3 regions of the Pantoea sp. B9002 genome follow, and region 1 is predicted to be linked to each of the others. Evidence: predicted binding sites of a transcription regulator. Region 1 holds the regulator's gene; each other region holds the start of a gene.
The links. Region 1 encodes Fur, which represses iron uptake genes when iron is present. Its sites were predicted from a motif close to ATAATAATGAGAACNACTATCAA; they were not measured.
Positions count from the first base shown of each region.

Region 1 (5,038 bases):
ACCGCACTACGCTTGATCTCTTCGCAGACGAGCGGCGTCCTGGTCGCCCGAAAACCAGCCCGCTGACGCGTGATGAACAGTTACGCATCAACAAACGTAATCAGCTCAAGCGCGATAAAGTGCGTGGGCTGCGTCGTGTTGAGCTGAAGATGTCGAGCGAGGCGGTTGACGCGCTCAGCACGCTGGCCGATCAGCAGAACATCAGTCGCAGCGAATTGATTGAACAAATGCTGCTGGCACAGCTCAAACTGTCGTAACGCGCGAAGACCGCACGCTGGAACACAAAGTCACGGCTTTACAAGTTCCGCACTTTTTACCGGTCTGCTATTATTCGCATAACTGTGCAGTCAACTGACTTACTTTCACAATCAGGATTCAAGAGGTTACCTAACCCATGGCAATCGTAGGCATTTTCTTCGGCAGCGATACCGGCAACACTGAAAACATTGCAAAGATGATCCAGAAACAACTGGGTAAAGATGTCGCCGAAGTGCATGACATTGCTAAGAGCACCAAAGAAGATCTCGATGCGTTCGACATCCTGCTGCTGGGCATTCCAACCTGGTATTACGGCGAAGCGCAGTGTGACTGGGATGATTTCTTCCCGACGCTGGAAGAGATTGATTTCAATGGCAAGCTGGTAGCGCTGTTTGGTTGTGGCGATCAGGAAGATTACGCCGAGTACTTCTGTGACGCGATGGGCACCATCCGTGACATCATCGAACCGAACGGTGCGGTGATCGTTGGTCACTGGCCAACCGAAGGCTATCACTTCGAAGCCTCTAAAGGCCTGGCCGATGACAAAAACTTCCTTGGTCTGGCCATTGACGAAGATCGTCAGCCAGAATTGACCAACGAACGCGTTGAGAAGTGGGTGAAGCAGATCTTCGACGAGCTGCAGCTGAAAGAGATTATTGAAGCTTAATTCCCTGCTCTGCCCGATGTGCACACTGCCTCACATCGGGCAACGGAATTTCCTATAAAAATAATAGCTACGGTTTTTTAACTTTTCCCCGCAAATCTGTAGAATACCCGCAATGGTCATCCGCTTATTCCTCTGGCAGTAGAATGAGGCTGAGTGAAATGGAATCCAAAACCCAAGCGTCTTGAAGACGTTAGTGACGATATCCTTACAACCTTTGGTGATTAAGGACGTTGCCTTGGTTTTCATTTCACTGCTTGAGTTCTATAATGAGACGCAAATGAGAATGCGCGTTGACCTAAACATTCAAGGCCCCTGCGCCGCAAGTGACTAGCAAAGTAACAGGACAATATCCGCATGACTGACAACAACTCCGCATTGAAGAAGGCTGGCCTGAAAGTCACGCTACCCAGACTGAAAATTCTGGAAGTGCTTCAGGGACCCGGCCCCGAGTCCCATCACGTCAGTGCGGAAGATTTGTATAAGCGCCTGATTGATATGGGCGAAGAGATTGGTCTGGCAACGGTGTATCGCGTTCTTAACCAGTTTGACGACGCGGGCATTGTAACCCGTCACAACTTTGAAGGCGGTAAATCTGTCTTCGAACTGACTCAGCAGCATCACCACGATCACTTGATCTGCCTGGATTGTGGCAAAGTTATCGAATTCAGCGATGAATCAATCGAAACGCGTCAGCGTGAAATTGCCACTCGCCACGGTATCAAACTCAGCAACCACAGCCTGTACCTGTATGGTCACTGTGCTCTGGGAGACTGCCGCGAAGACGATACGCTCCACGATAAGTAATTAAGTGTGCTATGCAGTATAAAAAAACCGGCGCTTGAGCCGGTTTTTTTATGCCTGAAATCAGGCAACGAGCGTTTCTTGTAAGTAGCGCCAACGCGGAATGGCGGTGCTGCAATCCAGTACCGCCAGTGAAATACGGCTCTGATTGATGCCGTTCATCATCTGTAATTCACGATACTGAATCGTCACTTCCTCGCTTTGCTGCGAGATGATGGCGTGCTCACTGGTAGCAATGCGCATCCCTTCGCGCTGCCCCTGCAACTGGCGAAACAGCACTTCCATTTCATTGAGATCCAATCGTTTGCCTTGCGGCGTGACCATTTTGAACTCGGGATGAAAGTGCGACAAAAACAGATCAATACTGTCATCGCTGCCTTCTGCCTGATTGAAAATACGTTCGATAAGCTGATGTAAAACCACCACGCTATGCCTGGCTTCCTGGGCGAGACTTGTCATTTTTTTTCCTTAGATAAGCCGCGGAGCAACGTCTGAGAGCGCATAGCCTACCTGAAAAAAAGTTTTTCACACTGGCAAATGGGTTAATTTTTCTAAAGTCAGAATAGTCGCAAATAGGGAATTAAAGGCGGATTGAGGCGGGCAGCATAAAAGGTCGTATCTTGCCAAATAGAGATAATAAAAAAGGGCGATTGCTCGCCCTTTCATGATCTTATCGTGCTAGCGACTAAAACTATTAATCGCCGATTTTTGCCCAGGTATCACGCAAACCCACGGTGCGGTTAAACACCAGTTTGGCTGGCTGTGAATAGACGCTATCAGCACAGAAATAGCCTTCGCGTTCGAACTGGTACGGCGCCATCGGATCCGCTGCACGCAAACCTGGCTCAACGAAGCCCTGTTTGATTTCCAGTGAGTTCGGGTTGATGGTGGTGAGGAAATCCTCAGCCGCGCCCGGATTTGGCACGCTAAACAGACGATCGTAGAGACGAAATTCCGCCGGCAGTGCGTGAATAGCGGAAACCCAGTGGATCACGCCCTTCACTTTACGTCCATCAGCTGGATCTTTGCTCAGCGTATCGACGTCGCAGGTACAGTAAATGCAGGTAATATTACCTTCATCATCCTTTGCCACGCGCTCGGCACGGATCACATAGGCGTTACGCAGACGGACTTCTTTACCCAGCACCAGACGCTTGTATTGCTTATTGGCTTCTTCACGGAAATCTGCGCGATCGATCCACACTTCACGGCTGAATGGCACTTCACGCGTGCCCATCTCCGGATTGTTCGGATGATTTGGCATGGTGATGATCTCTTCATAACCGGCAGGCAGGTTTTCAATCACCACCTTCAACGGTTCCATCACCGCCATCGCACGTGGCGCGTTTTCATTGAGATCGTCACGAATACACGACTCCAGTGAAGCCATCTCTACGATATTGTCCTGCTTAGTCACGCCAATGCGGCGGCAGAATTCACGGATAGAAGCGGCGCTGTAACCACGGCGACGCAGACCCGAAACGGTCAGCATGCGCGGATCGTCCCAGCCTTCTACAACTTTCTCGCTTACCAGCTGAGTCAGTTTACGCTTCGACATCACCGCGTATTCCAGATTCAGGCGTGAGAACTCATACTGACGCGGATGGACCGGAATGGTGATGTTATCCAGCACCCAATCGTACAAACGACGGTTATCCTGGAACTCCAGCGTGCAGAGAGAGTGCGTAATGCCTTCAATCGCATCCGAAATGCAATGGGTGAAGTCGTACATCGGGTAAATGCACCACTTGCTGCCAGTCTGATGATGATCGGCAAACTTAATGCGGTACAGCACCGGATCGCGCATCACGATGAAGCTGGACGCCATGTCGATTTTGGCACGCAGACAGGCTTTGCCCTCTTCGAAACCGCCATCGCGCATCTTCTGGAACAGCGCCAGGTTTTCTTCCACGCTGCGATCGCGATATGGGCTGTGTTTGCCCGGCGCCGTCAGGGAACCGCGATACTCACGGATCTCATCCGCCGACAGCTCATCAACGTAAGCCAGACCTTTATTGATCAGCTCAACCGCATAGTTGAACAGTTGGTCGAAGTAGTCTGAGGAGTAACGAATGTTGCCGCTCCACTCAAAGCCCAGCCATTGCACGTCACGCTTAATGGATTCGACAAACTCCAGATCTTCTTTTACTGGGTTAGTGTCGTCGAAACGCAGATTGCACTGACCTTGGTAGTCTTGCGCGATACCAAAGTTCAGGCAGATAGATTTCGCATGGCCAATATGCAGATAACCATTGGGCTCAGGCGGGAAACGGGTATGCACACTGTTGTGCTTACCGCTCGCCAAATCTTCGTCGATGATCTGACGAATAAAGTTCGTTGGGCGGGCTTCAGCCTCACTCATCTCAAAATCCTCAAAAACTATAACGGGTGATTTGTACCACGAAGTAACGGAGTATGATCCACAAAGCGCAGGAGGGAAACAACCGTTTGTTGGTCGTTTTAAAACAAAAAAGGCAGGAATCGCTTCCTGCCTTCTGGCTCAATCACAAGGACTTAGCCTTTAACCTCGTACAGCGGGGTTTGGCCTGCAACCACTGAACCGGTTGCCAGTAAATTCAGACCAGCGAAATCATCGCTATTGCTGACCACAACTGGACTGATCATCGAGCGGGCGTTGGCATTGAGGAAGTCCAGATCCATTTCCAGGATTGGCTGACCTGCAGTGACCGTTGCGCCCTCTTCAACCAAACGCGTGAAGCCTTTACCTTCCAGCGCCACCGTATCCAGCCCCATGTGAACCACGATCTCGACACCGTTTTCCGCTTCAAGACAGAATGCATGGTTGGTATTAAAGATCTTCACTACGGTTCCGGCGGTTGGCGCAACCACGGTTTTGCCGGTTGGCTTGATGGCCAGACCATCGCCGACTGCTTTGCTGGCGAACGCTTCGTCAGGCACATTTTCCAGCGCAACAATGTCACCGGTTACTGGCGCCAGCAGCGTAGCAATCACGGCTTTTTCGCTGTTCAGCACCGCCTGCGGTTTTACTGCAGCAGCAGGCGCTGGCGCTGGCGTTGATGCCGCGGCAGATGCCGCAACCGGACCTTTGCTCAGCACGGTTTTCATTGCTGTTGCGATGCTTTCGGCCTGAGTACCGACGATAACCTGCACGCTCTGCTTGTTCAGGCGAATCACACCTGAAGCACCGAGACGTTTAGCGACACCTTCATTAACCTGCGCCGAGTCTTTAACGTTCAGACGCAGACGCGTGATACAGGCATCAATGTTGGTCAGGTTTTCTGAGCCACCTACCGCCGCAATGTAACGACGCGCCAGAGATTCAGTTTGGCT
Region 1 covers NZ_JACAPA010000011.1:282,044-287,081, reverse strand. The annotation lists gene ybfE (LexA regulated protein) at 1-257, shown strand, start outside; gene fldA (flavodoxin FldA) at 395-925, shown strand; gene fur (ferric iron uptake transcriptional regulator) at 1,280-1,729, shown strand; gene HX773_RS09995 (hypothetical protein) at 1,790-2,185, opposite strand; gene glnS (glutamine--tRNA ligase) at 2,421-4,088, opposite strand; gene nagE (N-acetylglucosamine-specific PTS transporter subunit IIBC) at 4,241-5,038, opposite strand, start outside.

Region 2 (5,038 bases), on a different contig from region 1:
ATATCCAGCTGGCCCGATCCGGTAATACCGCTGGAATAGCTGTAACCGCGACGCAGCATCAAACTGCTGTCGGTTTGCGGCGTGCGCGGATTAGCGAGACGAATATGCGCATCCAGCGCGATCAAATCCCCATCGAGATCTTTGCTGTAATCCGGTACGTCATGCTCGTTTTTCATGCCGAGCGGCGCGCCGGATAACTTCTCACGACCGAAGATGGTTTGCTGCTCGCCGAGCGGCGTGCGGTCCCACATCTCAACATGAAAACGGATGATGCGCACCGCCTGATAGCTGCCGCCGCGCGTCCATGTCGGTTCCTGCTGCTCGTCGGTGACCCACAACAGCTGGTTCATCAACGCTGGATTATGGGTATCAGGATTGGCGGTGCCATCTTTGAAGCCCAGCAGGTTGATCGGTGTTTCTTTGCCGTTGCTGCGCGCCGCGTGGTCGGCAATAAAGCCGTCACGACGCCAGCGCACCGCCAGCAGATCCGGCGTGCGTTTGATGATGTCTCGCAGCGCGTGAATCACCGTATCCTGAGTGTTAGCGCAAATCTGGAGCAGCAGGTCGCCGTGGCACTGTTCCGCATCCAGCGAATCGTTGGGAAAACGCGTCATGGTTTGCAGCTGTGCAGGCTTGTGTTTGCTCAAGCCGAAGCGCTCATCAAACAGCGAGGTGCCCACCGATAACGTCATGGTGAGATTATCGGGTGCGATATCGGCACCGAGAATCCCCGAATCCATCGGCGGCAGCTGCGGATTAGTAACCGCCGGCGCCGGTCCACCTTGCGTGAGAAACGCGAAGCGATCGGTTAGCAAGCGGAACAGACGTTCAAGGTCAGCTTTGTCGCTCGCCAGCACATCAAACGCCACCAGCATCATTGAGGCCTGCTGCGGCGTGACAATACCGGCCTGATGGGCACCGTAAAAAGGTTGCGCCTGCTGACGCGAGTTGGGTGCAACCGTGCCGGGAGAGAAGCTATCGGCGGCTGCCGTGTGGAACGGACAACCGCCGCCGAGGGCGGCCGCGCCGCCCAACATGCCTAATCCCTGCAATAATCGACGACGCGACGGCTGCGCCGCGTCATTTTTATCACTCATGATCAGTCGAGACCCAAGGTTCCACGCAGCAGGGAGAGATCTTCCGCCAGCGTGGTAATCGGGCCTTTCAGCGCGTTACGGTCAGCGGTGGTCAGTTTTTCGTACGATTCAAAGCCGTCTTTGGTGCGATATTTGCTGAGAATGCCGTCCACTTTCTTAAAATTAGCATCCACTTTCGCCAGCAGCTGCGGATTGTTTTTCTGCAGCAGCGGACGCAGCAGATCAACGATTTTCTGCGCGCCATCGATGTTGGCCTGGAAGTCAGAGAGGTCGGTACGGCTGTAACGATCCTCTTCACCAGAGATCTTGCTGGAGGCCACTTCCTCGATCAGACCGGCCGCGCCGCCGACCACTTTCGCCGGTGGGAACGCCAGTTCGCTGATGCGGGTTTGCAGATCCAGCACGTCCTGATTCAGCTTAGTGGCAAACTCTTCCGCACCTTTGGTGGTGTTATCGGCGAACAGGATTTTTTCCAGGCGGTGGAAACCGGTGAATTTCGGATCTTCGTTTTTCTTTTCGAAGTCATCTTCACGCGCATCAATACTGCCATCGAGATCGGAGAACAGCTCAGCAATCGGTTCGATACGCTCGTAATGCACGCGCGTGGGTGCGAACAGCGCTTTGGCTTTCTCGATGTCGCCGGCTTTCACCGCATCGGTAAACGCTTTGGTGCCTGCTACCAGCTCTTTCACTTCATTCATCACGTAGACTTTGTAGTCGGCGATCGGGCCAACCAGCTCCAGCACATCCGGCTTACCGTTTGCTGCTTTCTTCGCATCACCGCTCACCACCAGCTTGCCTTTCGGGTTGCTGAGCAGGCCGCAGGTCATGTCATATTCGCCCGCTTCCAGATTGGCGGTGAGTTTCTGGCTGAAGCCCGGCGCGATGTTCTCACGCTCTTCCACCACCATCACCCCTTTCAGAATCTCCCACTCCAGCGCTTTCTGGCTGTTGTTTTTGATGATGAACTGGGTTTTACCGGCCTGCACGTTGAGCGACATCGGCTCACATTGTTTGTCCGTCACGGTGACCGTGACTTGCGGGACGGCAGCAGCAGAAGCGGCACCGGAAAGCGCCAGCATAGCAACCAACAGCGCCTTGCGGCGGAAGCGAATCGTCATAGTGATATCCCTGTTACATGGAAGAACAGGCGCGCAATCGCGCCTGATTAAATTTCAGCGTGTGGTACGTGCCGCGTTGACTGAAGGCCGGGCCGGGAAGAAAAACAGCAGCAGCGCCGGGATGAGATAGGCAAGCCACACCGCCACTTCGCTGACACTTGGCGTTTCCTGATAACCCAAAATCCCTTCCAAAAGCGTGCCGAACACCGAGTGCGTTGAGAGCGTGTTACTCATATCAAACGCCACATCCTGGAAGTGATTCCACAATCCGGCTTCATGGAAGGCGCGAATGGCACCGGCGGAGAGTCCAGCCGCAACAAACAGAATGAACAAGCTGGTCCAGCGGAAAAAGTGCGCCAGATTCAGGCGAATGCCGCCGTAATAGAGCAAAAAGCCCAGCGCCACGGCAGTTGCGAGGCCGAGCACCGCGCCGAGCGGCGGCGCATATCCCACATCCTGAGTGAAGGCGGCCAGCAGGAAGAACACCGATTCCAGCCCTTCACGCGCTACCGCCAGAAACACCATCAGCACCAGCGGGAAGCCGCTGCTGCCCTGCTTCTGCAACGCCTGATCAACCGATTTTTCCAGCGTGGCTTTGATATTGCGTGAGACTTTGCGCATCCAGAACACCATCGACGTCAGGATCACCACGGCAATCACCGCGACAATGCCTTCGAACAGCTCCTGCTGTTTCTGCGGGAACTCGCCGGTGGTTTCATTGATGAAGATGCCTAAGGCCAGACAGAGCGCGGCAGCGATAAATACGCCGGCCCACATGGCGGGAAACCATTGGGTGCGCTGGGTGCGTTTGAGATAGCTAGCAATCAGGCTGACGATGAGCGCTGCTTCCAGACCTTCGCGCAGCATGATGAGAAAGGGAACGAACATCACCAACCTCTTGAATTTTAAGAAGGGTAAACCTTAGGTAAAAAAACGTAAAGTGCGAACGATAGTGATTATCATTACTGAAGGGAGAAATACAAGTCACTGCAGGAAATTAATTTTGTTTTTGCGGATGGGGGAGCGGGTTTTGTGGGGTGCGCATTGATGCGCACCTGGGTGTTTAGCGAAGTGGGAATGAGGTCGCCATAAATGGCGACCCTACGGGATTACTTGCTTTGGTATTGGGCTTCGGCGGCGGCAAAGCGCTGCTGCGCCGCTTCTGATGGGCCGCGACCCAGCAGGCTGAACACCACAATCGCGATACTGGCGAACGCGAAGCCTGGAATGATTTCATACAATTCTGCGTAGCCGTAATCTTTCCACAGCAACACGGTCAGCGCGCCAATCACCATACCGGCCAGCGCACCGTTGCGTGTCATACGCTTCCAGCATACGCCGAACAGCACTACCGGACCAAAGGCGGCACCAAAGCCTGCCCACGCATAGCTCACCAGACCTAACACGCGGTTTTCCGGATTGGCGGCCAGCGCGATAGCGATCAAGGCAATCACCAGCACCATCAAGCGCCCTACCCACACCAGCTCTTTCTGGCTGGCATTTTTACGCAGGAAGCCTTTGTAGAGATCCTCGGTCAAGGCGCTGGAGCACACCAGCAGCTGGCAGCTTAAGGTCGACATCACCGCCGCCAGAATCGCCGAGAGCAAGATACCGGCAATCCACGGATTGAACAGAATACGCGCCAGTTCGATAAAGATACGCTCGCCGTTCTGGCTTACGCCCGCCGCCTGGTCAGGATGGTTCTCGAAGTAGGCGATACCAAAGAAGCCCACCGCAACCGCACCACCGAGGCACAGGATCATCCAGGTCATACCGATACGACGCGCGCTGCGGATGGTGTGATGCGAATCTGCCGCCATAAAGCGCGCCAGAATATGCGGCTGACCGAAGTAGCCAAGCCCCCAACCGAGCAGCGAAATCACCGCAACAAAGTTCAGCCCTTTCAGCATGTCGAGGTTTTCGAGGCTCTTCGCCCTGATCACCGCCAGTGAATCATCGAGTCCGCCGACGGCAACAATCACGATAATCGGCGTGAGAATCAGCGCAAAAATCATCAGGCTGGCCTGCACGGTATCGGTCCAGCTTACCGCGAGGAAACCGCCCACCAGCGTATAGAGGATGGTGGCGGCCGCACCGGCCCACAATGCGGTTTGGTAATCCATGCCGAAGGTGCTTTCGAACAGACGCGCACCGGCAACCACGCCAGACGCACAATAGATAGTGAAGAAGATCAGAATCACCACCGCCGAGATAACGCGCAGCAGTTTGCTGTTATCTTCGAAGCGGCTGGAGAAGAAGTCCGGCAGGGTTAACGCATTATCGTGATGCTCGGTCTGCACGCGCAGACGACCGGCGACGATGCGCCAGTTCAGCCATGCACCAATAATCAGGCCGATGGCGATCCAGCTTTCGGAAATGCCAGACAGGAAAATGGCGCCCGGCAGGCCCATCAATAACCAGCCGCTCATATCGGAAGCGCCAGCAGAGAGCGCGGTCACGACGCTACCTAAACTGCGTCCGCCGAGAATATAGTCGTCGAAGCTTTTGGTTGATCGCCAGGCGATGAACCCGATTAGCACCATCCCAAGGATATACACTACAAAGGTCACCAACATCGGTGTACTTACACTCATGAGTCTCTCCACTTATTATTTGATCCATTAAGAGAAATCTTTTTGGTCAGCGCTGTCGGAACGGGACAGCAGCATGATTTCACCGCATCCAGAGAAAGCGATTTCCCTTAAGGCGCGGTATCCTGCCGCAAAGGGTCGGTGCGCACAATGCATTTAACACAGCTGTCACACCGGTTTCACCTTCCTTCGCTTTTTAAATGCCAACAGGTTGCGCCTGTTCACAGTT
Region 2 covers NZ_JACAPA010000004.1:73,818-78,855, reverse strand. The annotation lists gene efeB (iron uptake transporter deferrochelatase/peroxidase subunit) at 1-1,097, opposite strand, end outside; gene efeO (iron uptake system protein EfeO) at 1,100-2,218, opposite strand; gene efeU (iron uptake transporter permease EfeU) at 2,273-3,106, opposite strand; gene putP (sodium/proline symporter PutP) at 3,328-4,812, opposite strand.
Region 2: a site for Fur is predicted at 3,165-3,187, ahead of efeU (iron uptake transporter permease EfeU). Genes of this name have one in related genera too.

Region 3 (5,038 bases), on a different contig from region 1:
GTTCACCAGCGGTAAACTGAAACACGCCGCGCATCCCGGACAGCTGGTGCTCGGCAGTGCGATTGCGGCGTTTGTCGCGCTGGGATTGTTTAGCCTGATGCCGAATCTGCCGCTGGCGTTAGCCTGTTTAGTCGCTTTCGGTTACTTCAGCGCCATCAACAGCCTGGTACAGTACGCGATGATTCAGGCATTAACGCCAGATCATCTGTTGGGCCGCATCAACGGCTTGTGGACCGCACAGAACGTGACCGGCGATGCGATTGGTGCAGCGGTAATTGGCGCGATGGGTTCATGGTTGCTGCCACCACAGGCCGCCGCGGTATTTGGCTTTGCGGCGGCGCTGCTCGGCATCGTGATGTGGTTGGTGATGGGCCGTTTACGTCGTTACCATCCGCCAGCACCAGAGCTGGCGGAACAGGCATCATGATTTAACGAACAGCTTTTCCAGACGCGCCAGCAGATTGCTGGCGCTGTAGTAATCGAGGCGGAATGAATCAACGCCCAGCTCGTAAACCTGCTTGTTTTGCACCGCCGCGTTTTGCGCGAGGAACGGATTGCTCAGCACCGATTGCGTGGTTTTATCGTCAGCGGCGAACAGCAGGAAGGTTTTACCGGTCAGGCCGCTGGCAACGTTTTCGCCCGACAGCTGAATGATGTCTTTGCGCTGTCCCATGCTGTGTCCCTGCTCAACCGTCGCCGGTGGCGTCGCCAGGGTAAAGCCAAGTTGTTCCAGCAGCTTGCCCTGCGCCGAAGCTGCGGTCCACACATTGACCGCGCGTCCGCCGCCGTTCCACACCATTGCGGAGACCGGCTGCGGTGGCAGCGTGATGGCTTTTTTCAGCGCCGCTTCACGATCGTCGAAAGCTTTAATGCGCTGCGCCGCCTGCGCTTCATGCCCGGTCGCCTGGCCTAACTGCGTGACGACATCCTGCCAGCTTTTGTCGTCGTAATTGACCACCAGCGTTGGTGCGATAGCCGAAAACTGTTCGGCAAGCTTGATGGCAGAATCGTTGCCGGTGGCGCTAACGATGATCAGATCCGGCGCTTGGGCGGCAACCGCTTCGGCATTCGGTTCACCGATGTACAGACGTTGAAGATGCTGCTTTTTAGCAACATCGCTCCACTGGCGGAAAAAACCCTGATCGTCGGCCAGACGACTGTTCGGCGCTGTCGCGCCGGAAGCAATGACGGGTGCATCAATGGCCAGCAGCGATCCGGTCAGCGTGACGCTGGTCGAGACAATGCGCTGCGGCGCGTGATTGAGCGTGATCGATCCGTTGGCACCCTGAACGGTGCGCGGCCAACCTTGTTCGGCATGGGCGACGCTGGTGAAAATCTGGAAAACACATATAAGGGCTGCAATGCCCCAAAAACCGCATTTATTCATAAGTTTTGGTCCACTTTTTAGCATATTGCCCTGCTTAGCGTCAGCGCCTGATTACGTCTAAACGCAGCTGAAATCCCGCGAATGGATTGACACTTTTGCCCAATCGACGTAGGTTACAGGCCCATAATAAAAATGATAATCATTCTTAATAATCTTATCATTTATAGGTGAAAATTATGGTGGAATCTTCCACGTTTGAAAATGCCTGGCTGAAGGATTATTCCGCGCTAAGCCGTGGTTTCCTCTTTACCTCGCCGTGGCGTAGTTTGGCAACGCAAGGATGCTATACCACCATTACCGCGCCGGTAGATGACGCCGCGTCGCTGGACGGTGATTTCCAACAACAGCTGCGTCAGCATTTTGCCGCGGCGAAAAAACAGGGCATCGACAATCCGATTCTGGTCGGGGCGATCCCGTTTGACGTCAGCCAGCCCGCTGCGCTGTTTATTCCTGAATCCTATCAAACGTTTAATCGCGCTGACCTGCAAAACGCGCTGCCGGAAAATGTCAGCGATCTGCCGCAGGTGCGGCGTCGCACCGCAGTGCCGGATCACGATGTGTTTACCACGATGGTGGCAGATGCGGTGGCGGCCACGCAGCGCGGCGATCTGGATAAAGTGGTGCTGTCGCGTCTGATGGATATCGTTACCGAACAGCCGGTTGATACCGCAGCGCTGATGCAGCGCGTGATTGCGCAGAACCCCAACAGCTACCATTTCCATCTGCCGCTGCCGCAAGGCGGTGCGCTGATTGGCGCCAGTCCGGAGCTGATGCTGCGCAAACAGGGGCGCGATTTTAGCTCTTGTCCGCTGGCCGGATCGGCGCGCCGCGATCATCACGATGCGCAGCTGGATCGCCTGGCCGGTGAATCGCTGATGGGATCAGACAAAGATCGTCATGAACACAAACTGGTAACGGATGCGATGCGTGACACGCTGCAAGCGCGCAGCCGTTTGCTGTCGGTGCCAACTATCCCATCGCTGATCACCACCGCCACGCTGTGGCATCTCGCCACGCAAATTGACGGTGAAGTGCAGGATGAGCGCGAAAATGCGCTGTCGCTGGCTTGCCTGTTGCATCCCACGCCAGCATTGAGCGGCTTCCCGCATCAGCGCGCACAGCAGCTCATTCAGCAGCTGGAACCTTTTGATCGCCAACTGTTTGGCGGCATCGTCGGCTGGTGCGACAGCGAAGGCAATGGCGAATGGGTGGTCACCATCCGCTGTGGCACCGTGCACGGCACGCGTGTGCGCCTGTTTGCCGGCGCGGGCATCGTTGCCGACTCCCAACCTGAATCAGAGTGGCGTGAAACCGGCGTGAAGCTGGATACCATGCTGCGCGCCTTTGGACTGCAATAAAGGAAAGAGCATGAGCATTCCCTATACTCGCTGGCCGGACGATCTGGCTGCGCGCTACCGCGAAAAAGGCTACTGGCTGGATGTGCCGATGACCGATATTTTGGCGCGTCAGCAGCATAACGATGCCATTGCGGTGATTGATGGCGATCGTCAGATCAGCTATCGCGAAATGGATGTGCTGAGCAGCAACCTGGCCGCCGCGCTGCAGCGTCGTGGCCTGCAAAACGGCGATACTGCGCTGGTGCAGCTTGGCAACGTGGCCGATTTTTATGTCACGGTATTTGCGCTGTTTAAGCTCGGCGTGGCGTCGGTATTCGCGCTGTTTAGCCATCAGCGCACCGAACTGAACGCCTATGCGGCGCAGATCGAACCTAAGCTGCTGATTGCTGATCGCACTCACGCGCTGTTTGCTGACGATAGCTTTATCAACGCACTGTGCGCCGCGCAGCCTTCGCTGCAGCAGGTAATTCTGCGTAATGACAACCAGCCGGAAAACACGCTGGAAGCGCTGATGGCGGAAGCCGCGGGTGATTTCGTCGCCACGCCAACCGCCGCCGATGAAGTGGCGTTTTTCCAGCTCTCCGGCGGCAGCACCGGCACGCCGAAGCTGATTCCGCGCACCCACAACGACTATTACTACAGCATTCGCGCCAGTGATGAGATCTGCGCAGTGACCGCCGATACGCGCTATCTCATCGCCCTGCCCGCGCCGCATAACTTTGCCATGAGCTCACCAGGTTCGCTCGGCGTGTTTTATGCCGGTGGTCAGGTGATTTTGGCTGCCGATCCCAGCGCCACGCTCTGTTTCCCGCTGATTGAGAAGCATCAGGTCACCGATACCGGTTTGGTGCCGCCGGCGGTGAGTTTGTGGCTACAGGCGATTCAGGAATGGGGCAGCAATAAACAGCTGGCTTCGCTGCAGCGCATTCAGGTGGGCGGCGCCAAGCTGGGCGAAACCCTGGCGGCACGTATTCAGCGTGAAATTGGCTGTCAGCTGCAGCAGGTGTTCGGCATGGCCGAAGGTCTGGTGAACTACACGCGCTTTGGCGACGATGAGAACATCATTCTCACCACGCAAGGCCGCCCGATCTCTGAAGACGACGAAGTGTGGGTTGCCGATGAACACGGCAACGCGCTGCCAACTGGCACCATCGGCCGCCTGATGACGCGCGGCCCATACACCTTCCGTGGCTACTACAAGAGCCCGGAACATAACGCCGCCAGCTTCGATGCCAACGGTTTTTACTGTTCAGGCGATCTGATTGAGATCGACGCGCAGGGCTACATCACCGTGCAAGGGCGCGAAAAGGATCAGATCAATCGCGGTGGCGAGAAGATCGCCGCGGAAGAGATCGAAAACCTGCTGCAGCGCCATCCGGATGTGATCCACGCTGCGCTGGTATCGATGAATGACGAACTGATGGGTGAAAAGAGCTGCGCCTTTATCGTTGCCAGCCAACCGATCAAAGCGGTGGCGCTGCGTCGTCACCTGCGTGAACTGGGCGTGGCCGAGTTCAAATTACCTGACCGTATTACCTGCGTAGATGCCCTGCCGCTGACGCCTGTCGGCAAGGTGGATAAAAAACGTTTACGCCAACAGCTTGCCGACCAACAAGCGCACGCCTGACCTGTTCCGGAGATTGTAATGGCTATTCCAAAACTGAACTCTTACGCGCTGCCCGCAGCGACTGAACTGCCAACCAACAAAGTAAAGTGGGCGGTGGAACCTCAGCGTGCCGCGCTGCTGATTCACGATATGCAGGCTTACTTCCTCAATTTCTGGGGCGAAAACAGTCCGCTGGTTAATCAGGTGGTGGAAAACATCGCTCGCCTGCGCGCTTACTGCAAAGCGCAGGGCATTCCGGTGTTCTATACCGCTCAGCCGAACGAGCAGAGCGATGCCGATCGCGCGCTGCTTAACGACATGTGGGGACCGGGCCTGAACAAACATCCGGATCAGCAGAAGATCGTTGATGCGCTGGCACCGGATCAGGACGATCAGGTACTGACCAAATGGCGTTACAGCGCCTTCGTGCGCTCACCGCTGGAATCAATCCTGCAGGAGATGGGCCGCGATCAGCTGATCATCACCGGTGTGTACGCGCACATCGGTTGCCTGACCACCGCGACTGATGCCTTTATGCGTAATATCCAGCCGTTCATGGTGGCGGATGCGCTGGCTGACTTCACGCGCGAAGAGCACATGATGGCGCTGACTTACACCGCAGGTCGCAGCGGTAAAGTGGTGATGACCGCCGATCTGATGCCGCTGCCGTTGAGCAAGGACGATCTG
Region 3 covers NZ_JACAPA010000002.1:219,222-224,259, reverse strand. The annotation lists gene entS (enterobactin transporter EntS) at 1-427, shown strand, start outside; gene fepB (Fe2+-enterobactin ABC transporter substrate-binding protein) at 422-1,387, opposite strand; gene HX773_RS01725 (isochorismate synthase) at 1,564-2,745, shown strand; gene HX773_RS01720 ((2,3-dihydroxybenzoyl)adenylate synthase) at 2,756-4,372, shown strand; gene HX773_RS01715 (isochorismatase) at 4,391-5,038, shown strand, end outside.
Region 3: a site for Fur is predicted at 1,514-1,536, ahead of HX773_RS01725 (isochorismate synthase). Genes of this name have one in related genera too.